DNA from 3 places in the Paenibacillus filicis genome. Region 1 is predicted to be linked to each of the others. Evidence: predicted binding sites of a transcription regulator. Region 1 holds the regulator's gene; each other region holds the start of a gene.
What was found. Region 1 encodes Rex, which represses fermentation and respiration genes when NADH is low (regulators of the CRP and FNR family bind a similar motif). Its sites were predicted from a motif close to TTGTGAAATATTTCACAA; they were not measured.
Positions count from the first base shown of each region.

Region 2: the regulator Rex is predicted to act here: its motif matches at 4,155-4,172, upstream of WMW72_RS32665 (cytochrome ubiquinol oxidase subunit I).
Region 3: the regulator Rex is predicted to act here: its motif matches at 3,180-3,197, upstream of WMW72_RS33780 (formate/nitrite transporter family protein).

Region 1 covers NZ_JBBPCC010000002.1:390,241-400,035, reverse strand. The annotation lists gene dinG (ATP-dependent DNA helicase DinG) at 1-1,462, shown strand, start outside; gene WMW72_RS05455 (redox-sensing transcriptional repressor Rex) at 1,459-2,079, shown strand; gene WMW72_RS05450 (inorganic phosphate transporter) at 2,228-3,229, opposite strand; gene WMW72_RS05445 (DUF47 domain-containing protein) at 3,287-3,907, opposite strand; gene WMW72_RS05440 (amidohydrolase) at 4,178-5,476, shown strand; gene WMW72_RS05435 (cell wall elongation regulator TseB-like domain-containing protein) at 5,487-5,996, shown strand; gene WMW72_RS05430 (hypothetical protein) at 6,190-6,729, shown strand; gene WMW72_RS05425 (AAA family ATPase) at 6,722-8,221, shown strand; gene WMW72_RS05420 (N-acetylmuramoyl-L-alanine amidase family protein) at 8,405-9,795, shown strand, end outside.
Region 2 covers NZ_JBBPCC010000033.1:38,776-48,570, forward strand. The annotation lists gene WMW72_RS32645 (sensor histidine kinase) at 1-316, opposite strand, end outside; gene WMW72_RS32650 (response regulator transcription factor) at 306-1,025, opposite strand; gene WMW72_RS32655 (M23 family metallopeptidase) at 1,226-2,233, shown strand; gene WMW72_RS32660 (DUF5050 domain-containing protein) at 2,368-3,699, opposite strand; gene WMW72_RS32665 (cytochrome ubiquinol oxidase subunit I) at 4,281-5,687, shown strand; gene cydB (cytochrome d ubiquinol oxidase subunit II) at 5,674-6,687, shown strand; gene cydD (thiol reductant ABC exporter subunit CydD) at 6,687-8,429, shown strand; gene cydC (thiol reductant ABC exporter subunit CydC) at 8,474-9,795, shown strand, end outside.
Region 3 covers NZ_JBBPCC010000037.1:2,737-12,531, reverse strand. The annotation lists gene WMW72_RS33800 (MHYT domain-containing protein) at 1-167, shown strand, start outside; gene WMW72_RS33795 (metal-dependent hydrolase) at 245-1,129, shown strand; gene WMW72_RS33790 (CAP-associated domain-containing protein) at 1,250-2,746, opposite strand; gene WMW72_RS33785 (hypothetical protein) at 2,976-3,116, opposite strand; gene WMW72_RS33780 (formate/nitrite transporter family protein) at 3,362-4,243, shown strand; gene WMW72_RS33775 (hypothetical protein) at 4,360-4,767, shown strand; gene WMW72_RS33770 (alpha/beta fold hydrolase) at 4,920-5,714, shown strand; gene WMW72_RS33765 (extracellular solute-binding protein) at 5,917-7,254, shown strand; gene WMW72_RS33760 (carbohydrate ABC transporter permease) at 7,417-8,292, shown strand; gene WMW72_RS33755 (carbohydrate ABC transporter permease) at 8,326-9,207, shown strand; gene WMW72_RS33750 (thiol-disulfide oxidoreductase DCC family protein) at 9,469-9,795, shown strand, end outside.

The DNA of each region.
Region 1 (9,795 bases):
GGCGCATCACTTCGAGGAAGTGGCCAGTAAGCATCTCGGCATCGAGCTGCATTATCAGACGCTGCTGAGCACGCTCCAGTGGCTGTACAAGGACAGCAGGTCCGGACAATTGTCGAATCTCCGTCTCAAGCTGCAGAAAGCGGGAGAGGACCCTCGGGTGGCGAACTGGAGTGCGGATATTGACCGGGCAGTTGAAAACCTGGTCGAGCTGAAGGAGGAATGGGATCAGCTCAATGAGCTGCTGTTCCAGCTGCTTTCGACAGCACGTATGAGTGAATCCGCCCAGCCCGAAGGCGGCTCGCTGGTGCTGCGCCTCAAGAAGGAATCGCTGCCGCGGGGCTGGGATAAGCTCGAGGTGCTGGAGGAAAACATGCAGCTTCATGCGGGAGAAGCACTGAAGCGCATGGATAAACTAGTATCGGAGCTCAAGGAAACGCAGGACGAGTTCGACGTACAGAGCCTGGTCACCGATCTGTCCGGCACGGTGAAGGAGCTGCATAGGCACAAGGACGACCTGCACTTCTTCATGATGATGCCCGATGATAACTATGTGTACTGGCTGGAGGGCGGACAGTTCGGCAAAAACCGTTCCTTGCAGCTCAGCGCCGTTCCAATCGACGTCAGCTCGATGCTGCGCCATCATTTCTTTGAGCCGAAGGACAGTGTGATTCTGACTTCCGCTACCTTGTCCGTTGGCAAATCCTTCGACTATACCTGCGAGCAGCTCGGATTACGCGAATCGGAGCCAGGGGGCCAGCTGAAGACGGTGCAGCTTCCCTCGCCCTTCAATTACCGGGAGCAGGCACTGGTTGCGATTCCGCGGGATTTCCCTACACTGCGCAGCGGACTCGGGGGCGAGAAGGAGTATGTAGACGCATTGATTCCTTCCCTAGCCGAGGTGGCGCTGGAGACAAGAGGACGCATGCTTGTGCTCTTCACCTCGAACCGGATGCTCAAGACGGTACATGCCGGGCTGAAGGACATGCTGGCTCCGTTCGGCGTCCATGTATTGGGCCAGGGTGTGGACAGCGGCAACCGCAGTAAGCTGACGCGGATGTTTCAGAGCAGCGCCGCTTGCGTATTGCTCGGCACCAGCAGCTTCTGGGAGGGCGTAGACATACCCGGTGAGGCATTGTCCGCGCTGGTGATCGTTCGTCTGCCCTTCCAGCCGCCGAATCATCCGATCGTCGAAGCCAAGACGGAGAAGCTCAAGCAGAGGAATATGAATGCGTTCATGAAGCTGTCGGTGCCGCAGGCTGTTATCCGCTTCAAGCAGGGGTTCGGCCGGCTGGTGCGGACGGCTTCGGATAAGGGGATCGTAATTATCTACGATACACGGGTCATCGATACGAACTATGGCAAGTATTTCCTGTATTCGCTGCCGGGTCCGAAGATCGAGCATATGAATGCGAGTCAATTGGTTCCGCGTATCAAGCAGTGGATGGAGGAGAAGAAAGCATGAAGACGATTAAAATTTCCGAGGCGGTCGTTCGCCGGCTGCCTATTTACTTACGATTTCTGAATGAGCTCAGCAAAAAAAATATATCGACCGTATCCTCCCAGGATCTCGGTCAAAAGCTGGACTTGAATCCGGCCCAAATCCGGAAGGATCTGGCCTACTTCGGAGAGTTCGGCAAGAAGGGGATCGGCTATGATGTCGATTATCTGATCGAGAAAATCCGGCAAATTCTAAAGCTGGACAAAGTTATTCCCGTTGCCCTCGTAGGGGCAGGCAATCTGGGACGCGCTCTATGCAATTATAACGCTTACTTAAGAGATAATATGAAGATTGTAGCCGTCTTCGATGCGCAGCCATCCAAGATCGGTGAGTCCATCAACAACCTGAAGGTAAAACCGATGGATGAATTGGTTGAGGCGATCCGATCCCTGCAGGTGCGCATTGGGATTATCACGGTTCCCGCTGTGGAGGCGCAGCAGGTAGCCGACCAGTTTGTTCACGCGGGCGTGGAGGCGATCCTGAACTTTGCTCCTGTGATTATTAGAGTTCCTGGAGACATCCGTGTTCATCACGCTGACTTTACGACCGAGCTGCAGAGTTTGGCTTATTATTTGGATTAGACAAAACAGAATGAAGTGAGCAGGTCCGTGCCGAGAGGTACGGACTTTTCGGCTTGACCTGGTTTAGCTGCCATAGTCTTCTTGATCATGTAGACCCGAAACGCAAAAAAACCGTCCCAAAGGACGGCCGCTCCAGCTTTGCAGGCTTTTATGCCACGAACATAAATACGATTTTGTAGATGATAAACGCGAGCACCATGCTGATTGGAATCGTGATGAACCACGTCATAATCATTCTTGTCACGGTGGCCCACTTTACATCATGGAAACGAAGCACGGATCCCGTACCGATGATGGACGAAGAAATGACTTGCGTCGTAGACAGCGGCATACCCATATGGGTCGATGTCTGAATGATGATTGATGAGTTCAGATCGGCTGCGAAACCATTGATCGGCTCGATCTTGAGCAGGTTGCGGCTCATCGTCTTGATGATCTTCCAACCCCCGATCGAGGTCCCAAGGCCCATCGCCGTTGCAGCGGACAGCTTGACCCACAGCGGAACATCCAGGTTATCCTGCACATTGAGTGTCACTAGTGCAAATACGATAATCCCCATCGCTTTTTGTGCGTCATTGCCCCCGTGAGAGAAGGAAAGCAGGCCGGCCGATAAGATTTGAAACGAACGGAACGTCCGGTTCATTTTGGAACGGGAATCGTTGCCGGTCGCAATAATGACTCTCTTGATGATCCACATGATCAGAAACCCGGAAGCGAAGGCGATAATGGGAGATAAAATCAGGATCAGGATGATCTCTCTAAAGCCCGACCAGTTCAATGCTCCGAACCCAGCACCCGCTATAACGGCACCGGCCAGCGAGCCGATCAACGTATGAGAGGAAGAGGAAGGAATTCCGTAATACCAGGTCAGCAAGTTCCAGAGTATCGCGGAGATTAACGCAGATATGACGATATAAATACCGTTCTCGATAGTTGCCGGATTGGCGACGCTGCCGCCTACGGTCTTGGCTACCTCGGACGAATAAATAGCTCCCAAAAAGTTCAGCACGGCCGCATAAAGAATAGCAAAACGGGGTGAAAGGGCCTTGGTCGAAATGGATGTGGCAATGGCATTGGCCGTATCGTGAAACCCGTTAATGAAGTCGAATATAAGTGCTAGAGCGACGACTATTATCAAGGTGATTAACATAAATTCCTCCTAAGTCATACCGTGCGGATTCCGCAAGCAGGGCGTTTCCCAATCGGCTTACGAATATCGCAGTACTACGCCTTCCAAAATGTTGGCAACGTCCTCACAGGCATCAGTCGTTTGCTCCAGACGTTCATAAAGCTCTTTCAGTTTAAAGTCATGGTAAGGCTCTTTCGGGTTGGTGAAGATTTCGCGGATGCCTTCGCGCATCAGACGGTCGGCTTCATTCTCGAGGCTGTTAATCTGCACAGTATGCTCGGTGAGCTGCATATATTTTTTCTTGGATAGCAATTTCATCGCATCCAGGATGTGCTGGCAGCTTGCGACAAGCACGGCAGAAAATTCCTTCATATATTTATCGGTAAAGGTAATGTTCAAATAGTCGAAGCGGGCAATGGAGGCTTCAATGCCGTCCAGCACGTCGTCCACCTTCGAGGCTAGCTCCATAATATCCTCGCGCTCGATAGGCGTAATGAACACCTTGTTTAATCCTTTGAAGATTTGGTGTGTGATTTGATCTCCGTTGTGCTCCAGGTCCCGAAGCTGGGGATAAAAGGTTGCGGGGGGTTCGTTCCCCATCATGGCCGTGCGGAATGTTTGCGCGGCCTGCAGGGTGTTTTCTGATGCTTTGATCAGCAGCAGCAGAAAATCAGTATCGTTCTTTTTGGTAAACAGCATGGCTTTCGCCTCCTAATATTATCTGTACTTTACAAAATCTTCATCTAATACGTAGAAATATGTAGAAAAACGGAGCAAATTCACACAAAATTAAAAATAACATAACCTAACACAGGAATGCAATGATAGTTTCGGCAAACTTATTTTATGTTGCCCGACTCGTTTCTATGTAGCTCTTGAATAGGCGCCGGAATGGGGAAAGCTTGATTTCTATGCGTTGAAATTGTACATTGGAAGCGGGACTGTATGTATAGGAAAGGAACGAAAACCGTGAAAAAAACGCTGATTGCGAACGGAACATTTATTACCCTGGACGGTACGCGTCCATGGCTTGAAGGACATATGGTCATCGAGGGAGACCGAATTGTCCGTGTAGTGGAGGGCAGTCCTGCGGAGGACGAGTCCTTCGATGAAGTCTTCGACGGACGCGGCAAGCTGTTTCTGCCTGGATTCGTCAACACGCACGGTCATGCGGCGATGTCGCTGCTGCGGGGCTACGGGGACGATATGGCGCTCCAATTATGGCTGCAGGAGAAAATGTGGCCGATGGAGGCCAAGTTTACCGCGGCGGATGTCGCGGCCGGAACCCGCTTATCTATTCTAGAGATGGTAAAGGGCGGCACGACGACCTTCGTGGATATGTACGACCATATGAACGAGGTGGCTCTCGCTGTCCAAGAGAGCGGGATCAGAGCTTCGCTTACGCGCGGCGTGATCGGGTTATGTCCGCGTGATGTACAGGATGCGAAGCTTGCGGAAGCGGTCAAATTCGCTACAGACTGGAACGGGAAAGCAGATGGCCGCATCACGACCATGCTTTCGCCGCATGCGCCTTATACCTGCCCTCCAGATTATATTGAGAGAATCGTCCAGGCCGCGCATGATCTTGATGTGCCGATTCATATCCATATGTCGGAGACGGCGCGCGAGGTACAGGATAATGTGGATCAATACGGCACAAGGCCTGTCGAGCATCTGGAGAAGCTGGGCGTGTTCGCCAGACCGACACTCGTGGCACACGGCGTTCATCTGACCGACGAGGAAATTGCCGTGCTCAAGAAATACGATGTCCGCGTATCGCATAATCCCGGCAGTAACCTGAAGCTTGCGAGCGGCTTCGCCCGCGTCCCCGAGCTGCTGAAGGCCGGTGTGCTTGTTTCTCTGGGAACCGACGGTCCGGCAAGCAATAACAATCTCGATATGCTGGAGGAAATCCGCCTGGCAGCCCTGATTCACAAGGGAGTTAGCGGCGATCCGGTCGCCGTCGCTGCGGAGGATGCTCTGCGTATGGGGACGTTGGATGGAGCCCGTTCGATCTGGCTGAACGATGTGGGGGCGCTAAAAGCAGGAATGAGAGCCGACTTTATCGCTCTGGACATGGATCAGCCTCATTATTACCCGCGTACGAACCTGATCTCGCATGTCGTGTATTCCGCCAATACGCGAGACGTTACGGATGTATGCGTGAACGGGAAATGGATTGTGAAGGCCGGTGCTTGCCTCACACTGGATGAGGAACGGATCAAGTTTGAAGCTCAGCAAAGCTTCGAGCGTTTGACGAGCTCCTAGGAGCGGAGAGGTGTCTGCCTTGCAAAAAAAATGGAAGTGGAGTCTGACTGCCGCGGCAGCGCTGATTCTGATCGCTGTCGGTTTGAACTGGATATACAACATGATATCCAGAGCGGAATGGACGGTCCAGCGGGCGGCGGTAGCGACTGCCTACGAGAAGACGGCGCTGACCAAAGTCAAGATCGTAGAGCCCTTCACCAGCGACAAATCTTATACGGTGATCACCGGAGAGGATAAGCTCGGGCAGCCTCTGTACGTATGGATTAGCAGTGAAGGTGAGCTGCGCTCGGAGCTTGCGGCGAATGGCGTAGCCGGCGAGGCAATGGCCGAGAAGGTGAAGGCGAGGCAGCCGACAGCGGAAATTCTGCGCGTCATTCCGGGAATTCAAAATGACAAGCCTATCTGGGAAGTATTTTATACATACACACCTGAGGGGCAGAAGCAGGAACAGCACTTTTACGACTACTATCAATTCAATGATGGGACGCTGATCGATACTTGGCGTCTGACCATTCAATAGACCAACGACGTCCCGTACGCGCGGCAACTCAGCGCTGCGGGGCGTTTTTTGGCGTGATTCTCAAAGATGCCACACATTACATGATCAATTCGTGTAGAAGATATGATATACTTTCTATACAGATTAATTGATATACTCATAGTTTGATTGCGATAGCAGCTATTTTTAATTCGGAGAGGGTGAAGTGTTAGAGATGAATATACGTCCTATGCCGGTTCTGCTCAGTTTAGTCATCAGTGCGGGGCTCTTGTTCGGAGGATATTTCGCTTATCAGAGCTATGCCATGGAAAGCCCGCTTCAGAAAGTTGTTTCCGGTATACAGGGTGTTGAGCTTGTATCTACGCATTTATCCGCTGAGGCCGTTGACGTTCAGGTCAAGCTGACAGCTGGAAAAAGCTTACGCGAGGTGTATCAGCAAGTTCAAAATGAAGGCCGTCAAGTGATCGGCAGCCGTGAGCTCCGTCTGAAGGTTGCCGGTGAGCCGTCGCCTAAGCTGAATGAATGGTGGTCTTCCACGCTGTTCGAGGTCGCCCAGGCGATGGATACGAAGCAGTATGCACAGATTCCTGTTACGCTCCAGGCCCGTACAGCGGCTGATCCGGCCTCCGGTATCCGTGCCGTGTCCGAGATGGATGATCGCTTTGTTTATATTACGATCACAGACGGACAGGCCAGCAAGTATGTGATGCTCTCCAGAACGCCTGTGAAGGTGGGGGTGTGGCCTAATGAGTAAGTATGGCAAGGAGATTTTGATTGGTGCGGCGCCAGTTGTACTGGCCTTCTTATATTTTGTGGGGATCAATATGATCCCCATCGTATTTATGACGGTTATTTTGGGTACCTTTTTCTATATGAATCGCGCCCGGAACGGTATGGGAGCGAGCTCGGAGCGGAAGTCCAGGGCGAAAGCTCCCGTCTTTATGACTTTCGACGATATCGGCGGTCAAGATCGTGCCAAGCGGGAGCTGCAGGAAGCGCTAGATTTCCTGATCCGCTATGAGGACATTAAGCGTCTCGGCATTCGCCCGTTGAAAGGGATTCTGCTCACAGGCCCTCCGGGAACAGGGAAAACGCTGATGGCCAAAGCCGCGGCGCATTATACGAATTCCGTATTTATGGCTGCAGCAGGCAGCGAGTTCGTCGAGATGTATGTCGGGGTTGGCGCTAGCCGTATCCGTGATCTGTTCAAGGAAGCGAAGGCGCGTGCGCTCAAGGAGAAGAAGGAGAGCGCGATTATTTTTATCGATGAGATTGACGTAATTGGCGGCCGGCGAGACGGAGGTCAGCACCGGGAGTATGATCAGACGCTGAACCAGCTGCTGACGGAGATGGATGGCATTCATACGAGCGAAAGCCCGCGCATCCTGATCATTGCAGCGACCAACCGCAAGGAGATGCTCGATAGCGCACTGCTTCGTCCGGGCCGGTTCGATCGCCATATCGATGTGGAGCTGCCTGATAAGAAGGGCCGGCTGCATATTCTTCATATTCATGCCAAGCAGCGTCCGCTGGCGGAAACCGTCGATTTGGATGCGATAGCGAAGGAAACCTTCCACTTCTCAGGCGCACAGCTGGAAAGTGTAATGAACGAAGCCGCCATCTACGCGATGCGGGAGGAATCAGCTACTATCAGCCAGCAGCATCTGTCGCTTGCCGTCGATAAGGTGATGCTCGGAGAGAAGACGGACCGCGAGTCGACCAAGGAGGAGCGCGACCGGGTTGCTCTTCATGAGCTCGGTCATGCCATTGTAGCGGAGCGGGTTCGTCCGGGTTCTGTATCCCAAGTATCGTTGAGTCCGAGAGGAAAAGCGCTTGGCTTTGTGCGGCACAATCCGCAGGCGGACCAATACTTGTACACCAAAGCCCAGATTGAGGAGCAGATCATGATTGCACTAGGCGGCTCGGTAGCTGAGGAAATGTTCTACGGTGGCCGCAGCACCGGCTCCCGCAATGATTTTGAGCAGGCCTTGCAAATGGTTGGCACGATGATGGACTCCGGTCTGACGCGACTCGGCATCATCGACAGGAACATGGTGACCAAGCAGGAGCTGATGAAGGAGAACACGGCGATTCTGGAGGAGCTTACCGAAGCGACCCGGAGCTTGCTGGAGAGCTACCGGCGGGTATTCGAGCAGTCGCTCGACATTCTTACCACCGAAGAGGTACTGTCTGGCGAGCAGTTCCGCGAGCTGCTGGAGCGTTTGGAGCAGCCGCAAATTGCATAATTCGAGCTATGAACTCAAAAGCGATCCATTCGGATTGCTTTTGAGTTTTTTTGTCTGAGCTCAAAAAAAATCGCAAATTCTGCAACTTTTTAGCGGCTAAATAGTCTAATAGAGTGATAGAATTTGTCAAATTTTTGAGTTTCGAGGTGTGAGATGAGGTTTATAACGGCTTGGTTCACATGTTTGTTACTTTCGCTGTTGTTGATTCCGGTCGCCTTTGCCGAAACGTCGTCGATCCAGTTATTTATGAACGGCAAACAGTTAGTGCCCGAAGTAACGCCGCAGAACGTAAAGGGCAATATCATCGTACCTGTACGCATTATCGCCGAAGCGGTGGGCTCCAAGGTGTCATGGGACCCTAAGCAGCGCAAGGTAAGCGTGGATCAAGGGGCAACGAGCATTCAATTGTTTATCGACAAAACGTCCGCCACTGTCAATGGGAAGGCTCAAAAGCTGGAAGCGGCGCCAGTCATTATCGACGGCAACACGATGCTGCCGCTGCGCTTTGTGGTTGAACAATTGAATACGAAGGTCGAATGGGATGGTCTGACCCAATCGGTATTTATGTACCAGCAGAAGGTTGAGCAGGAAACGGACAATGCTCCCGTTGGAAAAGCACCTGCAACCGGAGAGACGGCAGCCCCTCAGAAGGAAACCGATCTCAAACCCGGGGACAAGGGGACGGATAAACCAAACGGTACTAAGTCCGAGACTGGAACCGGCGACAAGAAGGACGGCAAGCCCGCTTCCGGAACGGACAAGCCAGCTGGCAGCGGCGACAAGCCAGCGGAAAACCAGCCTGGATCCACTCCGAACACCGGAAAGGACAAAGGAGATTCCGTGCCAGCAGGCGGCTCTTCAGGTTCGAACGGCAGTCCGTCCAAGGCAGGGGATGGAAGCGGCACGAAGAACCCCCTGCCGTTGCCAGATTCCCTATACTCCGTTACACTGGAGAAGAACGAGCTTGTCTTTAAGACGTCCCGCACGAACAAGCTGGAGCCCAAAGTATTCCGCCTGAGCAACCCGGAGAGGCTTGTCATCGATATTCCGGGAATCCAGCTGGACACTCCGCTCGCAGAGAAGGCAAATGGTCTCGCCGAGGGTACGTTGGAACTTTCCAATGAGAAGATCGCAAAAATCAGATACTCGCTATTTTCAAAAGAAGATTCTATCGTTAGAATAGTAGTAGATTTGGCGCAAAAAGCTCAATTCACCCTTGTTCCCGGAGAGAAGGCCGGACAATTCTCCCTGCGGGTCGCTCCGCCAAGATCGCAATATCTCGTATATATCGATCCCGGCCATGGAGGCAAGGATAGCGGCACGGTCTCCAAGCAGACAGGCCGTTACGAGAAAAATGTCGTTCTTCCGCTCGGCAAGAAAGTCGCGGCGCTGTTGGAGAAAGAAAAACAGATTCAGGTTGTGATGACTCGGTCCGACGATACGTTTATCGAGCTTGAGGATCGAGTTGCGCTGGCTAACAATGCGGATGCGGATCTCTTCGTTTCCATCCATGCCAACTCTGCGGACAAAGAATCCGTTCGCGGGACTGAGACCCATTACTACACCGATCAGAG
Region 2 (9,795 bases), on a different contig from region 1:
CATACGAGGACGGGACGTCGGAGGGCGTGAAGAAGGATTCCGTAACCTGTCCATGTGTGTCAATCTGCTGCAGCCAGCCTCCGCTCTCCCGGACCTGCTCCAGCAGCTCAGGTGCATACTGAGTGCTGCCGCCTTTGGTTTGAAGAGTTTGCACGAGCCGATACAAGCCGATGCTCTCGAACTGCCGGGCTGCTTCGAGCCGTGTCAGCCTCTCCGAGCTCCAGATCATGGCGACTGCCGCTAGGCTCAGCAGAACCAGCCCCATGACCAGAAGCCACAGAATCAATCGCCGGGCAATGCGCCATCTAATATTCAAAGCCTTGCTCCTTTTTCACCAGCTTATACCCCAGTCCCCTGACATTCACGATATATTCGGGCTTGGACGGATCGACCTCGATCCGCTCGCGAATGCGATGAATATGAACCATGATGGTGTTATCGTCGCTGAGACTGTTCCCTCCCCATACCCGTTCGTACAGCTCCGTCTTGGTAAACAGCCGGTTGGGATGCTTGCACAGAAACAGCAGCAGCTGAAATACCAGGGAAGGGCAGGGGACCTGCTGACCTTCGACGATCAATTCGGCGGCCGTTTCATTCACCTGGAATCGTCCGAACGAGTAGATGTTGCCTGGTGCCGCCACCTCCGCAGTCGGTTTGCCTGTACGCCTCAGCAGCGATTTGATGCGGGCCACGATCTCCAGCGGGTTAAACGGCTTCGTTACATAATCATCTCCGCCTACGGCAAAGCCGGTCAGCTTGTCAAAATCACTCGAGCGGGCGCTTAGAAACAGAATAGGAGCGTCTGTTGCCCGGCGGATAAAGGGACATGCCTCGATCCCGCTCATATTCGGCAGCATGACATCGAGCACGATGACATCGTACGGCTTAGCCTCACAGGCCTGTATGGCAGCCTCTGCGGTTCTTACCTTATCAATTTTAGTAAAGCCCTCTTTCAATAAAACAGTCTCCAGCAGCTGGAGGATAGCCTGTTCATCGTCGACTAACAGGATGGAGGCGTCGTTCATGGCAGCTTTCTCCCTTGGGTGTCCTATTTCACACTGCTTCTAGTGTACCACGCTTTGAAGGGGCGAGCATGGGAGCGAATCTTAACGACAGCTTAATTTTACCGGATTATAATTAAGCCTCACGTAAGCTCATGTTTCCTTGAGGTTAAGCTGGGACTTGTATAGTAGGTATAGAAACTAACATCCAAAGGAGGAGTACCATGATTATGCTTTGGATCAAGGTTGCGACCGCTGGGCTTCTATTACTGGGCTTGGGCGGGCATACTCAACTGCAGAATAAGGAGGAACCCCCCGTGGAAACTTCATCAGGCATGCGGACAGGAGCAGGTAGCTCCGTCATTCAGGCGGAGGAGATCGCAGAGGCGCTCATTCGCCAGGAGTATGACCAGGTATACAACCAAACCAGCGAGCCATTCAGGGAGATGATCTCGGCAGCGGACTTCGCGAAGGCCGTTCAATCCTTCAGCAGCGATGTCAAGACATGGAATCCGAACTCGGATCTGAAGGTCAACGGAGGCCGTTACATCACGTGGGCAAATCCAGAGGGAACGAAGGGACTGATCGCTCAACTCGGTCCGGACGGCATCATCGCCGGACTGCAGATGGTCCCGTTGAAGCAATTCCCGCAGACGGATATGGCCTTCACCCAGCAGGAGTTCAGTCTCCCGGTCGAGGGGGACTGGCTCGTATTCTGGGGCGGAGAGAATGTGCTCTCCAATTATCATTACGAAGTGAAAGAACAGCGGTATGCCTACGATTGGATTCAGATCCGGGACGGTTACTCGTATGACGGCGATCCTTTCAAGAATGAAAGCTACTATGCCTTCGGGCAAAAGGTTACGGCTCCACGCGACGGAAGAGTGGCGCATGTCGTGAACGATATTCCCGATAATGAGCCGGTCGGCACCATGAATCCGGATGTCCCTGCCGGCAATATGGTCGTGATCGATCATGGCGATGGCACGTACAGCTTCCTCGCTCATCTGAAGAAGGGCTCTGCCACCGTCAAGGTCGGCGACCTCGTCGCCAAGGGCGACCTGATCGGCCTGTGCGGCAACTCGGGCAATTCCAGCGAGCCTCACCTGCATGTGCAGGTATCGGATCATGTGGATCTGTTCAGCGGCAAATCACTGAGAATCAAGTGGGAACGAGGACTGGAGCCTCGCCAAGGCGAGGTGGTCCACGGCAAGCCGAGCATTAATGAGTAGGCGGAGCGAAGCGAGGTAGCGCTTTGTGAAGCCAACAAGACCAACAAGCCACGTTGTCCCCGCGGCTTGTTGGTCTTGTTGTTCATTCAATCTCTGATCGGTACATTATGACCGTTCCGAAGCCGACGGGCCGGTCAGGGCAACTTGGTATGGTACAGCGTGCGGTCACCCATATCCCAATGGGGGAAATATATCTCATCGCCTGCGATATACAGCGCGGTAGCCCGTGCTTCAAACAAAGCTTCTCGCGCGGAGCCATCGATCCTGATGCGCTCGACAGAAGCCGATCCAGCGATGCCGAAGCCTCCGCTGACGTAGTACAGCCAGCCGTCCCGGTAGTTCATCTTCCCAAGCGGCGGGCGGGTAGTTTCATGCAGCAGGATATGTACTGAGCCGTCGGCGTTCATCTTGTAGAGCTGTTTATCCTGGCTGACATAATAGATCCAGTCATCGATGAGGATGAAGCTTGTAACCCCATCATGTAGCTTCCTCGCTTCGGACCCGTCCAAGTTCATCACATACAGTCCGCGTTGTCCGTCCTCTCCCTTCAGGACGTAGAGCCGGTCGTTCGAGAGGAAATACTCCCTCAGATCCTTATCGTCAAGCAGCTTCTGCTCGTCTGTGCCGTCTGTTCTCCTCCGATTCAGGCCGTCAGCCATATCATATATCCAGTCGCCCTGCACCCACAAGTGTCGGGCATCTTTATCCGAGACAAGGGTTCTGTCGGAACCGTCGGTACGCATTTTGTAAATGGAATTTTTCTTCCAATTATCGAAGGCGATGTAGTATAGCCAGTCTCCGACAACGTTGATCGATAAGGCCTGGTCGTCCGACAGCTGGGTCTGCTCCGAGCCGTCCGGTCTGGACTTGATCAAGGCTAACGGGTTTTGGTAAACCCAACCGTCCTTCACAGCGAGCTGTCCGCCACTGGCAATATTGAGCCGATCCTGATGAGTCTGAGTGGCAGATGAGGGTTCCGCGCAGGAGCGGATGCCAAATCCCCGCTTATCGTCCCAAGAGGTCGTCCAGCCGAACGCCTCCCGGGTAAATGACCAGGTCATCGGAAAATAGACGATGTTCCGGTACAGTAGAACCGGGTAGGGTTCCTCTTGGTTGATGATCGACTTCCCGTTTACCTTAATAGGGAAGGGAGCCAGAGTTAGAGTGGCATCGCCCGCTCCGTCCAGATTGCCTTCCGCTGTCAGATCTTGTATGAGCGGATTGCAACCGGAGCTAGACGCGACCGACAGTCCATCCTGCTCGCTCCAATCGACAGTTAGTCCGAGGGCCGAAGCATAGTGCCAAGTCATCGGGAAATAAATCATCTCGCGGTACAGCAGCGCCGGATATTCGCTATGACGCTGATCCGTGAACACCCCGTTTACTGCGACGGGGAAGGCCGGGAACGAAGCCTTGGCCTCCTGAGCGGAAGCGTCCGGATTCAGAGACAGGGAGGCGCCCGTCAAGGCGGTAGAAGCTAAGAGAATTGCTAGAAGCCGACAGCTAGAGCAACGAAAAGGCATGAAAGCACCCCTTTTCCAATTCTTTCTATTCCTATATATTGGACGTCTTATTCGCAAAAAAGGGTGCAGCGCTGCAGAAACTTTTGCGCATCCGTTTCCAGTCATCGTGATGAATACGGTAACCGATTCCTCGCAGGATGTATGCGGTGGGTTCGTCTATATCGAAGCGAATCGCTAGAGGCTAGGAAGCATATAGCCGGCTGATTGCGCTGTGACGTAGTTCACACTCTCGTCAATAGAGAGACACGGCTTTGACACGATAACCCCCCGTTAGGGCTATATGCACCTTATTTCCATCCGGTATAATAAGGAGCATAGGAGCCATGAAGCAATGGGCCCGGGTAGTCATCCCGGAGTTTCTGCCGAAACATGCATACAGCGGGAGACTGCAACTCATATTGTGAACATTTTCACATTTTATTTGTGATTTATTTCACGTGAATAATTTCACATTAATTATGAATGTTACGGCTTCCTGGACTTCATGGATTCAAATAAAACCCGAAAAATGAAGGGAGCTCGTTATGGACATCGTTGATTTGGCCCGTCTGCAGTTCGCTTTGACTACGATCTTTCATTTTGTGTTTGTCCCGATCTCGATTGGCTTGTCCCTTCTGGTCGCGATCATGGAAACGATGTATGTGGTGAAGAAGAAGGAGCTTTACAAGAAGATGGCCAAGTTTTGGGGGACCTTTCTTCTGATTAACTTCGCCGTCGGAATCGTGACCGGTATTCTACAGGAGTTTCAATTTGGCATGAACTGGTCGGACTTCTCCAGGTTTGTGGGCGATGTATTCGGCACACCGCTGGCGATTGAAGCACTACTGGCTTTTTTCCTCGAATCTACCTTCATCGGCCTCTGGGTGTTCGGCTGGGAGAGGCTGTCCAAGGGACTGCATCTGGCTTGTATGTGGCTGGTCACGGTCGGTACGATGTTGTCCGCGCTCTGGATACTGGCTGCCAACTCCTTCATGCAGCGTCCTGTCGGCTATACGATCAACAACGGACGGGCGGAGATGACGGATATCTGGGCGCTGCTGACCAACGGACAACTGCTATGGGAATTTCCCCACACCTTGTTCGCCGCCTTTGCGACAGGAGCTTTTCTCGTGGCGGGGATCAGCGCCTGGAAGCTATTGAGGAAGGAGGAAACGGAGTTTTTTATCCCATCCTTCAAGCTGGGCATCACGGTCGCTCTGATCTCATCACTCGCCATCGCCCAGTTCGGGCATGGTCAGGCGCAATATCTGGTGGAGACCCAGCCGATGAAAATGGCGGCGAGCGAAGGCTTATGGGAGACGAGCGCCGACCCTGCTCCCTGGACGGTGGTCGCGGCTATTGATGCCCGGAATCAGCAAAACAGCCTTGAGGTCAAGGTTCCGTATCTGCTCAGCTTCCTGTCTTACAGCAAGTTCTCCGGCTCTGTGCCTGGCATGAAGGACTTGCAGGCGCAGTATGAGCAGTCCTACGGTCCCGGCAACTATATCCCGCCGGTCCGCACGACCTTCTGGAGCTTCCGGATTATGGTCGGCAGCGGAAGCGCCATGATTTTGCTCAGCCTGTACGGGGCTTACCTAGCGTTTCGCAAGAAGCTGGAACTGCCCAATAAGCGTTATATGCAGCTTATGATGGCGGCGATATCGCTGCCTTTCATCGGGAATACGGCAGGGTGGATCATGACGGAGATCGGGCGTCAGCCATGGACGGTATTCGGACTGCTGCGTACGGAGGATTCGGTCTCACCAAGCGTGTCAGCGGCGCAGATCTGGACTTCGCTCCTTGCATTCTCCGGTATTTATCTGGTATTACTAGGAATTTTGGCGTATTTATTCGCCCGCACGGCACGAAAAGGCCCTGATGGCCATGCTCACGAGGAAGTACAGCTTCATGATCCGTTCGAACAGGAGGATAATCGCCATGTCGCTCAATGAATTATGGTTTGTGCTGATCGCGATGTTGTTTACCGGCTTTTTCTTTCTGGAGGGGTTCGACTTTGGCGTCGGGATGGCCACCCGGTTACTGGCGCGCAATGACAGCCAGCAGCGGGTCATCATCAATACGATCGGCCCGTTCTGGGACGCGAATGAAGTTTGGCTGATCACGGCTGCCGGCTCCATGTTCGCAGCGTTTCCTCATTGGTATGCGACGATGTTCAGCGGCTATTATATGCTATTGACCTTGATTTTACTGGCGCTGATCGCACGAGGCGTGGCATTCGAGTTCCGGGGCAAGCTGGAGGGAGCACTGTGGAAAAAGACCTGGGACGCGGCCATCCTCATCGGCAGCAGCGTACCGCCTCTGTTATTCGGTATGCTGTTTGCCGGGGTGATCCGGGGCGTTCCGATCGGCGCTGATAGGGAGATGCATGCCTCCTTCTCCGACATGGTGAATGGGTACACCCTATGGGCAGGCATCACGGTGGTCGGTCTGTGCCTGCTGCACGGGCTTACCTTCCTGTCCCTGCGGACGACAGGTGATTTGCGCGAGCGATCCCGGCTCATGGCCTTGAAGCTGCTGCCCGCTCTGACGGTATGTCTGGCTGTACTTGCGGTCTGGACGTACGGGGCCACGGACCTGTTCGAACGCAGAGCAGCCGTGCTGGTTCCTGCGCTGATCCTGGGCGTCATCGCCCTATTCCTGGCCTTCCGATTTTTGCGGAGCCGCAGGGAAGGCTGGGCTTTCGGGATGACCGGAGCGCTCATTCTGCTGCTGTTCGGGGCGATGTTTGCAGGTCTATTCCCGAGGCTGATGATCAGCTCGCTCGATCCGGCTTATGATCTAACCCTGGTTAACGCAGCATCCAGCGCTTATACGCTCAAGGCGATGACGATTGTCGCAGCATGCATCTTGCCTTTTGTGCTGGCCTACCAAGCCTGGAGCTACTTCGTCTTTCACAAGCGGGTCCATGAGAAGGACCACCTGGAGTACTGATGGACAGACGATGGCTTGCGCTGAAGGGCATTCGTCCGGTAATGATGCTGCTGGCCGGACTATCCCTTCTGCAAGGAGCTGCTGTCGTCGGGCAGGCTCTGCTGCTGGCCAAGGCAGTGTCTGCCCTGTTCGAGGGGCGCGCGGCATCGGAAGCCACCCAGGCTCTTCTGCTGTTTGCCGGCGCGTGGGTCGCCCGGCATACGATCGTCTGGCTGCAGAAGCGAGTTGCGGGCCGGTTTGCCGATGTATCGGCCCAGTCGCTCCGGCAGGAGCTGCTCGCGGCTTTATTTCAGGCAGGACCGGGCCAGGCCGCCAGGCAGGGCAGCGGCAGACTGGTCACGCTGGCGCTGGAAGGCGTCGACCGGGTTCGCAATTACCTGGATACGGCGATCACGCGTATGCTGGATATGGGCATCGTGACGGCGATCCTGCTGATCGCCGTGTACAGCCTGGATGTGATATCCGGGCTGATCCTGACAGCGGCGATGCCGGTGCTCATCGGGTTCTTCATTCTGCTGGGCTTGGCGGCGCGCAAGCAAGCAGATAAGCAGTGGCAGTCGTATGGCAGGCTGGCCCATCATTTTACCGACTCGTTGAGGGGTCTGGAGACCCTGAGGTTCCTGGGGCGAAGCCGGGCGCACGGCAAGACGGTGGAGAAGGTGAGCGGCCAATACCGTGCGGCTACGATGCGTACTCTGCGCGTGGCCTTCCTGTCCACGTTTGCGCTGGATTTTTTCAGCATGCTGTCCGTGGCCTTTGTGGCGGTAGGGCTGGGCCTGCGGCTGATCAACGGCAGCCTGGGGCTGGAGATGGCGCTGGCCGTGCTGCTGATCGCACCCGAGTACTTTGTCCCGGTCCGGATGCTGGGTTCAGACTACCACGCTTCGCTGGACGGCAAGGAGGCTTGGACCGCGATCCGTCACTTGATGCGTACTCCCCCGGAGCCCGATACCGATGTTAAGGGGGAAGGAAATCAACACCGGGATGCCGAGCAGGAGGGCTTCCACAGCCTGACCTTGAGCGGTATCTGTGTGGCGGGAGATGAAGGCCGCTCGCTATTGCGGGAGGTAACGGCGAGCCTGCCGGATCATGTCCGCAAGGTGGGCATCGTGGGCGCCAGCGGCGCCGGGAAGTCTACGCTGCTGCATGTGCTCGGAGGCTTCCTCGCCCCGGACGCCGGGAAGCTGCTGGTCGACGGACAATCTGCCGCCGACGGCGGGATGGAAGTATGGCAGCGGCAGATCGCTTATATCCCGCAGCATCCGTATCTGTTCAGCCAATCCGTGGCTGACAATATCCGCTTCTACGAGCCGGAAGCGACGAAGGCCGAGGTGGATCAGGCGATCGACGCCGTAGGCTTGCGCGATCTGGTCGATCAGTTCCCGCTGGGCAGCGGGGAGAGGATCGGCGAAGGGGGCCGTGCGCTTAGCGGGGGGCAGGCCCAACGGGTGGCTCTGGCTAGGGCGCTGCTCGGCAGCCGCCCGGTCCTGCTGCTGGACGAGCCGACGGCACATCTGGATATGGAGACGGAGTGGGAGCTGAAGCAGACGATGCTGTCCGTGTTCGGGCAGAAGAAAGTGTTCTTAGCTACTCACCGGCTGCACTGGATGCAAGAGATGGACTGGATATGGGTGATGCACGAGGGAAGGCTTGTCGAAGCCGGCATGCATGAGCAGCTGCTGGAAAGCCGGGGCGTTTACTATCGGCTGGCTGCGGGCAAGAAGGAGGAGGAAGCATCGTGAGTAAGAGGGGCAAGTTCAAGGGCTGGTTCGCCTTTGCCGCTGTCATGGGTACCCTAGCTATAGGGTGTGCGGCGGCTCTTTTGTTCACCTCCGGGTACTTGATCTCCCGCTCGGCCTTGAGGCCGGAAAATGTATTAATGGTCTATGTGCCGATAGTGCTCGTCCGCACCTTTGGATTCAGCAAGGCTGTTCTGCAATACGGGGAGCGGCTCGCCGGTCATCATGCCGCGCTGGGCATATTGTCCGCCCTGCGGGTCCGGTTGTACCGGGCGCTGGAGCCACAGGCCTTACAGCTGCGCAGCCGGTTCCAAACCGGCGATCTGCTGGGGCTGCTTGCGCAGGATATCGAGCAGCTGCAGCAGGTGTATCTGCGTGTCGTGCTTCCGTCCGTCTCAGCGATTCTTCTGTACGCGCTCGCGATCACGGCGCTCGGTCGGATGGACCCCGCCTTCGCTTGGATGATGGGGCTCTATGCCGGCTTTCTGCTATTTGCAGCGCCGGCTGCGGCTTGGTGGCTGTCATCCCGTGTGAGGATGCGCTTCAAGCAGGTGAGGAGCGAGGCTTACCGGGAGCTGACGGACGCTGTGTTCGGCATGAGCGATTGGCTGCTGAGCGGCCGCACCGGCTCTTTTCTCACCGGCTTTATGGCCAGACAAATGTCCGCTTCCCGGGTGGAAGGATCGATTCGGCGCAGCGAATGGCGCATTCACTGGATCTCACAGTGCTTAGGGGGAGGTCTTATCGTGCTCATGGCCGTCTGGGCCGGAGAAATGGCTGCGCAGCAGCGGATAGAGGCCACGTGGATTGCGGCGATGGCTCTGATCGCCTTCCCGCTGGTGGATAGCTTCGTGCGGATTACGGATTCCTTTGCCCGGATGCCTGAGTACACGGACTCGCTGCGTCGACTGAGCGGCATCGGAGGAGAAGCTGCATGGAGCCAGCCCGATAATTGGACGAGACTGGAGCGCAATGGCGAACTAGCTCCACCAAGCGGGCCAGTGGGATGGGAGCCGACACGACGAATGACGGGTGATGCTTCTTCTGCGATTACAGCTCCAATCTCTGCGGCAGCGACCGGGCTGCGGCTGGAGCGGGTAAGCTTCCGCTATGCGGATACGGAGTCCTGGAGCTTGCGTGAGGTCACTCTCCACGTGCCTCCGGGAGGCAATCTGGCTATTCTCGGCCGCAGCGGGGCCGGCAAATCCACGCTGCTCAAGCTCATGCAGGGGGAGCTGCAGCCGCAGGAGGGGCAGATCACCGTGCTTCCGCAGCAGGTCCAGGCCGGGGAGGACGAATCTGCCGGGCTATTCGCCGTCCTTAATCAGAAGCCGTATCTGTTTGATACGACTGTGGCTAACAATATCCG
Region 3 (9,795 bases), on a different contig from region 1:
CCGCGCGCAAGCATGGGGGCACGGGACTCGGGCTCGCCATCTGCAAGCGTCTCGTTGAGCTGATGGAGGGGCAGATTCAGGTAGAATCCGTACAGGGAAAGGGGACCAAGTTTACGTTCACGATTGTTGTTCGGACTTCTGGAGACCGCTTGGCGGTATCCGTATAAGAGCCGGATTATAAGGGGGCTGACCGTGGCCGAGAAAAAGCTGCGGGAGCACAAGTTAGCCGGGAGGATCTGCCAGGATGGATACGATCACACATACTTTATTCGGATTGGCTCTGTATGGGGCCGTTAATAAAGAAAGACTTAGCCGCAAGGAGAAGCAGGCGCTGTTTTTTACAGCTGTAGCCGGCTCGCAGATTCCGGATATCGACGTCATCTCGTCGTGGTGGGATACGGCAGGCCGCTATCAGATGTGGCATCGCGGGCTGACGCACTCTATATTCCTCGTGCCCGTGTGGGGAGCGCTGATCGCGCTCATCGTCCGCTGGATATGGGGAACCAAGGGCTGGCTGTTTGCCGGATTAGGGACGCTCGCGGTGTTCATTCATGATACGAGCGATCTGTTCAACGCCTGGGGGACCGGGTATCTGGAGCCATTCTCGACCGTCCGGATTACGTACGGCACGGTGCCGATCGTGGACCTGACCTTCTGGGTCATTATGCTGGCAGGATGGCTGTGGGCCCGCAGCCGGAAGAAACGGTACGGCGATGGACGGCGGAGCTACCGGATTTACCGTGTGGTCTGGCTGCTGATGGTTCTGCATGTCGCGGTCCAGTCGGCTCAGGGCTATGCGCTGTACAAGCAGGCTTCCGGGGAATATGAGCAGGTTGCACTGTCGGCTGATTTCATCCCGGGAGTGTTCACCGTCATCGGCAAGTCGGGCGAGCAGGTTGAACTGAAGAAAGGCTCGCTCTGGACGGGGCTTCAGCCGGTCGAGCGTCTGACATCGCAGGACGGTGCGGACCTGGATCGCCTGTTCACGAATAATCCTGCAGCCAAAACTCTGTACGAATGGTCTCCATTCGTAGTCATTGTCGATGACGAGAAGCAGCTCGGCTTATATGATCCGAGGTTTTACCGCAATGGTCAATCGTTTTTATTTGAATCCATCGAGAAGCAGTAAGCAGGCGGTTTTCAAACCAGCCTCCATGATGCCGTCAACAACCAAACGCCTTCTGCCCGTCAGCGCAAGCTTGGGAGCGGAAGGCGTTTTTCTGTACAGCTGATATGCGAACGGCATGGCTTAAGGCGAATAAAAGTTCTGCGTGTAGTACACATTCATCTTGCCGCCGAAGGCCACGCCTACGCCCAGCCGGCTTGTACCGCCGAGCAGGTTGGAGCGGTGTCCCGATGAGTTCATCCAGCCGTGATGCGAGAAGATCGCGCTGGATTGTCCGGCAGCAATATTCTCGGCAGCCGCACTGAAGGTGATGCCGTCCTGCTTCATTCGGTCGAACGGACTTTGTCCGGCTTTGTTCTTATGGTCGAAGTAACCCTGCTTGGCCATGTCTCCGCTATGCTTGCGGGCGGTGGAGCTGATGTCCTCGGCCCAGGTGAAGGGATCGAAGCCGAGCTTGACCCGTGAAGCATTAGCCAGATCGAACGATTGGAGCTCATAGGCCTTTCTCAATGCATCGCTTCCTTTGGGGTACATTGAAGCCATCGCTTGCTCCGCCGCTCCGCCGATCACCTGGAGGCCGGTAACGACATCGCTGCGGTGCAGGTCATAGAAGAAGGTCACATAAGCCCCGGCGATCTCGTAAGTGCCGTATTCGCCTTTGCCGTAATTCAGCATGTACCGGGTGTTGTCCTTCACGATGTATGCCAACGGCTTGCCGTATTGGCGCTCCACGGTGCTCTTGTCGACTCCGTCCTGAACGCCTCTGTCCGTATGCCAGTTATCGGAGGGGGAGTAGAGTGCGACGACACGGTCCCCGTCGATGCCGATCTGGGCGTAATTGGCGTAATTCTGATTATAAATGTACCACGTGAAGCCGTACTCTGACGGGTCCTGTCGGTCAGGCTGCCCGAGCTTGGCCGTGACTTGCGCGGCGGAATCATCCAGTGCGATGCCGCGAACGGAAACCGCGGTGATCCGCACGGGCTCTCCAGCGGGCGGTGCCCCGGCCGGGCTGTGGCCGGTACCCGCATTCGATAAAGCGGTTGAAGGTGCGGCTGCTTGAAGCTGGGACACCTTGGATGTCATATTCATCAAAAACTGCACGGCTTCCGCTCGTGACAGAGGATCGGCTGCACGGTAGCCCTCGACCGTTGCGGCCGTTTTGCCTTGCGATAACCCATTCTTCAGCAAGTAGCTGATGGAATCGCTCAAGCTAAGGGAACCTTTTTGCGTGGAAGCGATCAGCCTCGCGACAGCACCCCGGTTATAGGAGTCGGCGTCATAGGTGCGCTGAAGCGTCCATCCATTGGCGCCGGCTATGTCGTAATAAGGCTGGTACCATGGTGTTCCGCTCGGAACGGAGCTTGTCTTGATCGGATAGGCGCGCAGCAGCATGGCAAGAAATTCAGGCTCAGACACCTTACGGTCGGGACGGAAGGTGTTGTCTTCATATCCGTCAACGATATGCTGCTTGACCGCCCACTCGATGGCGGCCGATCCCCAGTGACGGGCCGTATCGGGGAAGGCAGGTGCGGCAGGAATAGCGGAGGAGGACAACGGAAGGGTGAGGGATAAGGCGAGCCAAGAAGCCATTCCGAATGCCATCCGGCGAAACTTCACAATGATAACCTCCTTCATGGACATGGAAGCGGGACTTGGTTGAATTTGGGTCTACTTGAGTCTATTACTATATTCGTCTTCCTTCTACTATATGAGGGTACGGGTGTGCTTGTCTATGCCAATCTTGCAGGGGCTCGAGCCGCTTCGGACAGGGGGCACTTAGGGAAGGAACAGGAAAAAACCCGGCGTCATCTGACACCGAGCTTTCCGTAAGGCTTTGGAGCTGTCATTAGCTGCGTCCGGAGTTCGTATCGCAGGCTTCTGCATCACGGGGCACCGTGTCTTCAGCCAGCTTGGCGCCATACTGGTCCAGTCTAGACGGGCTGCTGGCCGGTCCGTTCTTCTTCGGCTTGCTGTTTCTTCCTGACATGCTTGATCACCTCCAGATGTAGGTTGTCTCGAAGAGGCATGATTTATAACGAGAGCGCTGTATATGTGATAAGTTTCACATACTGTAGGGCGGCAACAAGGTAAGATGAAGCTGTGAAGCCCCTTGCCGGAGAGAGAAGAATAGGCGACAATAAGGGGCGGCAGCCGGAAAGCAGCCGGCAACTGTTCCTGAATGCTTGGAAGCGAAGGGTTGAAGATTAACGAATAGAAAGCGGGATGGTAGGCATGTTCACGGATTCGGTAGAGGTACTCGTGCAGACCGCTATGAAGAAAAAAGAGCTGCTCCAGCGCAGCCTGCTGCGTTATCTGTTGTCTGCCGGGCTGGCTGGCGCATACGTCGGACTGGGGATCGTGCTGATCTTCTCAGTCGGAGCTCCGCTATACGCGATCAAATCCCCGGTGACCTCGATGGTAATGGGGGTCTCCTTCGGAGTGGCCCTGACTCTGGTTATCTTCGCAGGTGCGGAGCTGTTCACCGGCAATAATATGTATTACACGGTCAGTACGCTTTCACGCGCGACGACCTGGAAAGATACGCTTCGCAACTGGTTCTGGTGCTATGCGGGCAATCTGCTGGGTGCGCTTGTTCTGGTCGGGCTCATTGTTGGAGCCGGGATCTTCGCCGGGATTGGGCCGGAGCATCTGTTGTTTGCTACCGCGGCCAAGAAGATGTCGCTGCCGTACAGCCAGCTTTTCTTCCGAGGCATTCTCTGTAACTGGTTCGTATGCTTGGCGATCTGGACATCGCTGAGAGCCAAGAGCGAGACGGCCAAGCTGATCCTGATCTGGTGGATGCTCTACGGGTTCATCGCTTCGGGATACGAGCATAGTGTTGCCAACATGACGGTACTCAGTCTGGCGCTTGCGCTGCCTCATCCCGAGACAATCAGCATGGCTGGCTGGTTTCACAATATGATACCGGTGACGTTAGGTAATATCGTGGGAGGCGCTCTGTTCGTAGGCGCCGTGTACTGGTGGATATCCCCGGTCAGACGGAGGCAGACGGAGGCCGGATTACAGGGAGCTTCAGCGACGATGCCGAGGCCCGAGCAAGGGGCTGAAGCTGGCACTGGGGCAGGCACGGAGGCTGCTGCAGCCAAGTCTTAGCGAACAGGGTAAGAGCCGATGGATTCTCAGGGAAACGGATCTGCAATGCGTAAGAATGAGCGAATTAGGGTAAATAAGAAGGAGAACCCATTCGACGAACAAAGGAGCGATCCCTAATGAGCCAGCATATCCAAGCTTATTTCCACAATGAAAGCGACGCCGAGCATGTCCGTAGCCTGCTGCAAACCTACCCGATCGAACAGATTGAGGTTGGCGCCATCGAGGAAGCTCCAGACCACAGTCTGCTGCTCTTTCCGCTCGGTGCCGCTGTAGGCTCCAGCAATGCGGCAATCGGCGCGGCAGGTGCTTCCTATCCGAGCGGAAGCACAGGAGGAACGGCTGCTGCGTTCGTCGGCTTGAACGAAGCGGAGCGGATCAGCCATGACGCGAATAACGATGGCGTGGATGACCGTGAGCACCACTATGCGCTGAGTGCGCACGTCAAGGAAGGCGATTACCGGGAAGTGGTTGACCTGATCCGGAGCAACGGAGGCGCGGTACTCCGAGAGGATGATACCGTATAACGCCCGCAAGGCGAGCATGGAAGGTCCCAGATCAAACCGTTCCGGCCGGAACGGTTCTTTTTTTGGTTCAGATCGCAGTCCGGCGGGTATATCGGGTATACTGATAGTAGTGGCTCCGGCTGACAGGCCGGATTAAGAGGAGGTATATACATATGGGAAAACGTACATTAGAACGAGGCGGCTGGAGCATGTCCTATACGGAGCAGGGTTCAGGACATCCGCTGGTGCTGCTGCATGGATTTTGCGGCAGCGGAGCTTACTGGGATCAGGTCGTACCGCTATTGGACGCACATTTCCGCGTGATTGTACCGGACTTGCGTGGACATGGAACATCGGGTTCGCCGGACGAGTCCTACTCGATGGAAAAGCTGGCAGGAGATATCGAGGCACTGATCGATGAGCTGGGTACGGAGAAGGCGATTGTACTCGGGCATTCACTCGGTGGGTATGTAACACTGGCGCTGGCAGAGCGTCATGCAGATAAGCTTCGTGCTTTCGGACTTATTCATTCCACTGCGTTTCCCGATGACGAGAAGGGAAAGGAAGGCCGGCTGAAGGCTAAGCAAACGATTCGCGAGCAGGGCCTGCCGGTATTTATTGAAGGGCTTGTACCCAAGCTGTTTGCGCCGGCTCATCTGGAATCGATGCCGGAAGCTGTTCGTAAAGCCAAGGAAATCGGATTCCGCACAAGTCCGGAAGGAGCCGTACATACGCTGGATGCGATGAGGGAGCGTCCTGACCGGAATGCCGTGCTTCGTGATACGGAGCTGCCGCTTCTGCTGGTGGCGGGGGAGAACGATCAGATTATTGCGGCTGAACGGACCTTTGTCGTGCAGGGCGATCATGTGACCCAAAGGCTCATCGCTGAGACCGGTCATATGAGTATGGAGGAAGCGCCCAAGGAGCTGGGCAAAGTCATCCTAGACTGGGTAGCGTCTTTTTCCTAAGACTATCTTTCTCAAATTTACATGAATAAAAGCACGGGCGGGCATCCGTTCCGTGCTTTTATGTGTCTTTTGTGTTAGATTATCTAACACAAACATGCGTAAAACCGGATTTTTTCTACCCTCTGGCTGAAGGATATCCCCTACTACGTATGAAGCGATCTCTTTATACTAAAGATGTAGTCAAGAAGAGGAGGGTTTAACGATGAAAAAGAGAATCACGGCAAGCCTTGCATCCGTATTGGCATTATCCACACTGGTAGCTTGTAGCCAGGCGCCAGCGGGTGGCGGCGAAGTGAAAAGCGGCGGAGAGAAAAAAGAAGCGCCGGCAGAAAAAGTAAAGCTTTCCGTCTGGCATAACTTCTCCGGCGATGACCTGCGGGCCAAGGCGGTACGCGCTCAGATCGAGAAATTCCAAAAGGATCACCCTGATATTGAGCTCGATGCCCAAGCGATTCCTCCGGACGGCTATCGTCAGCGTGTGAAGACCGTTGCGGCAGCCAATGAGATGCCGGATGTATTCTTCGCGCATGCCGGTACCGGAATTAAAGAATATTTCGACGGCGGCCTCCTCCAGCCGATTACTCCATTGGTTAACAAGCATCCTGAGTGGAAAAACAATTTCATGGAGGGTGCGCTCGAAGCGTTATCCTTCAATAATGAAGTATATGCGGTGCCGATCAATGCTTCGGTTACGTCGCTGTTCTTCTATAATAAATCTTTGTTTGAAAAGCACGGCGTCGCTGTTCCGAAAACCTGGGACGAGTTGATGGCCGCTATCAAAACATTCAAGGAAAAAGGCGTGACTCCGATCTCGCTTGGGAACAAGGCAGCCTGGCTGGCACAATCCAGTATTCTTAGCTCTCTGGCCGACCGCGTAACGGGCACGGACTGGTTCTTGAAAGCCGCGAAGCAGGATGGCGCCAAGTTCACCGATCCGGAATTCGTGCAGGCGCTGACTTACTTCAAGGGATTGGCTGATGCAGGTGCTTTCCAACAGGGCTTCAACAGTTTGGATAACACCCAGATGGAGCAGTACTTCATCCAAGGGAAGGCCGCTATGATGATTGACGGCGCATGGGCACTTACGAACATGGCCGCTACAGGCACGAAAGAACAGCTCGATCAGGTTGAAGTGACGGTGCTTCCGTCCGTTCCAGGCGGCAAAGGCGATCCGAACAGTCTCTCCGGCGGTGCTGGAGGCGGTCTGGCAATCAGCAAGAAGCTGAGCGGGAAGAAGCTGGAGGCTGCGTATGAACTGATCTACACAGTTAGCGGTCCGGAAGGCATGAAGGCTGTTGCCGAGAGCAACTCGGTCGTCAACTACAAAGTGGATGTCGATCCGACAAAGGTCACGTCGCTGTTCCTCAAGGCTTATAACTTGACCAAGCAAGTGAAATTCACACCGGTGTATGATGCTTACTTGAGCTCGCAGGGTGCCGAAGCGATCAACAATGGTCTGCAGGAGCTGCTGCTGGGCGGCAAGCCTGAGGATATCGCCAAAAAGCTTCAGGATGCCCAAGCCAAATCATTAGGCAAGTAACTCATTAGGCAGTAACGATCACATGTATATAAGTGGTGAATGATAGGTGTTGATAGGGGAACGGCTTCGGATGGGAAACCGTTCCCCGGCATCTTCATGCAAGTATACAAGAACAACTGCAAGCCAGCATATTTCAGCATAAAGGAAAACGGGGGGTTAGCTATGGCTGCTGCGAATCGGGTACGGGGATTTATTTTCATTGGCCTGCTTCCTGCCTTATTGATTTACACGGTATTCGTCATTGTTCCGATTTTCTGGTCGGCCTTCTACGGGTTCTTCGATTGGAAAGGCATCGGAGCCATGAAGTACATCGGGTTTACCAATTACATCGAGGTTCTGCAGGATCCTGTCTTCTGGCGGGCCTTCAAGAACAATCTGATCATTGTCGCGGCTTCGATCTTCGGACAGGTTCCGATCGCACTTGTACTGTCGCTGGTACTCTGGAAGAGCTCGTTCTTCCACAGGTTTATCCGTTCGGCTGTATTCATGCCGATGGTGCTGGCTTCCGTTGTTATCGGGATCATCTGGGGATATATTTACAATCCGCAGATCGGGATTTTGAATTATATTCTGGAGCATCTGGGCCTTTCCTCGTGGATTCGTGATTGGCTGGGCGATCCGAAGGTCAACATGTATTCGGTCAGCGTACCGATCATTTGGGCCAACATCGGTCCTTACTTGATTCTGTTCATCGCAGCTATTCAGAATATTTCTTCTGAGGTTGAAGATGCAGCCAAGATCGATGGAGCCGTTGGATTCCGCAGACTGTATCTGATCGTCGTGCCGATGATCTGGGATACGATCAAGGTGGCCATCGTACTCTGTATATCGGGAAGCCTCAAGGCCTTCGATTTGATCTACGTGATGACGCATGGAGGACCGGCGCAATCGACAGAGCTTCTGGCTACTTATATGTACAATAGCACCTTTAACGTATTCCGCTATGGCTACGGTTCATCCGTGTCCACTCTGATCATTATTATCAGCATGATTTTGGTAGTCGGCAGCCAGATCCTCATGAAGCGCAAGCAAGACTAACCGGCTATCAATTAGAAGAAGGAGGGACCGGAAATGGAAGCTATCCCCGCTAACGGCAATACGGCCGCAGGTGCAAAATCAGGAGGAAAAGCGCTCAAGCAGGTCAAGTCCTGGCTTGGTAACGGCTTCTTGACCGTGTACGCGCTGCTCACGTTATACCCGCTTATCTGGCTGTTCATCAGCTCATTCAAGTCCAATCAGGATTTTTACGGCAAGCCCTTCTCATTGCCTACCGTCTGGCAGATTGAGAACTATATCAAGGCATGGAAAGTGGCCGGTATCGGCACGGCGCTCACCAACTCGGTTATCGTCACATTCAGCTCGATGGCGCTTACGCTGCTGCTGGGTACACTGGCAGCCTATGTACTTTCTCGGCTGCAATTCAGGCTGAAGGGTATCATTATGGGATTATTCGTGCTCGGCATGCTGATTCCGATTCATAGTACACTTGTTCCGCTGTTCATTATGATGAAGTCGATGGGGATTCTGGATTCGTATGCGGCCTTAATCTTGCCCTATACGGCGTTCGAGCTGCCGGTTGCGATCTTTGTGGTTGCTGCCTACCTGACCTCGGTGCCCAAGGAAGTTGAGGAAGCTGCGATGATCGACGGTAACGGGTACTGGGGGATTTTCTTCCGCGTCATTTTGCCGCTGTCCGTTCCCGCAATGGCAACGGTATCGATTCTCGCCTTCTTACGGTTTTGGAATGACTTTGCGTTTGCGCTCGTCTTTATCAATAAGCAGGCCCTGAAGACACTCCCGCTCAGCCTATCCATCTTCTCAGACGGGTTCGGTACGGACTACAGTCTGACGATGGCAGCGATGGCGATTGCCGTAATTCCGACGATCGTGATCTACCTGATTTTCCAGGAGCAAATTATGAAAGGCATGGTGGCTGGCGCGGTCAAAGGATAATGCCTGCCGTTACCTTTCTACAGCAAGTTGGCCATGACTATTACGGATGCGGCGCCGGTCAGTCACAGCGCGTATTCGCCGCTATAGAGGAATCCATGGGGATGGATGATAGAGGAGGACCGCTTCGGCGGTCTGTTTTTGTTGGGCGGACATGCTGATTACAGCATAGATTTCGCGTATAATGAAGGTATAAGCATGAACATGACGGTCAGTCTCAGGTTGTCGTGTAACCCTGGACTGTGAGGAAGGAAGTGGCTGGATATGGCGATCAACGAGCAGACGAGGCTAGCTACAGCCGGACATCCGGTTGTGTTGTACGATGGCGTATGCGGCTTCTGTCAGCGGGCGGTTCAGTTTATTTTGCCGCGGGACCGGAAGGGGAGCTTTCGCTTTGCGGCGCTCCAGTCGGAGATTGGGCAATCGCTGCTCCAGGAGTACGGCCTGGGCAACGCTTCGCCTGATACGTTCGTGCTGATTGATCGCGGACACGCTTATACCCGTTCCACGGCAGGTCTTAGGGTTCTGCGGGAATTAGGCGGCGCGTGGAGCTGGCTGTTCGCTGCGATTATCGTGCCCAGGCCGATCCGC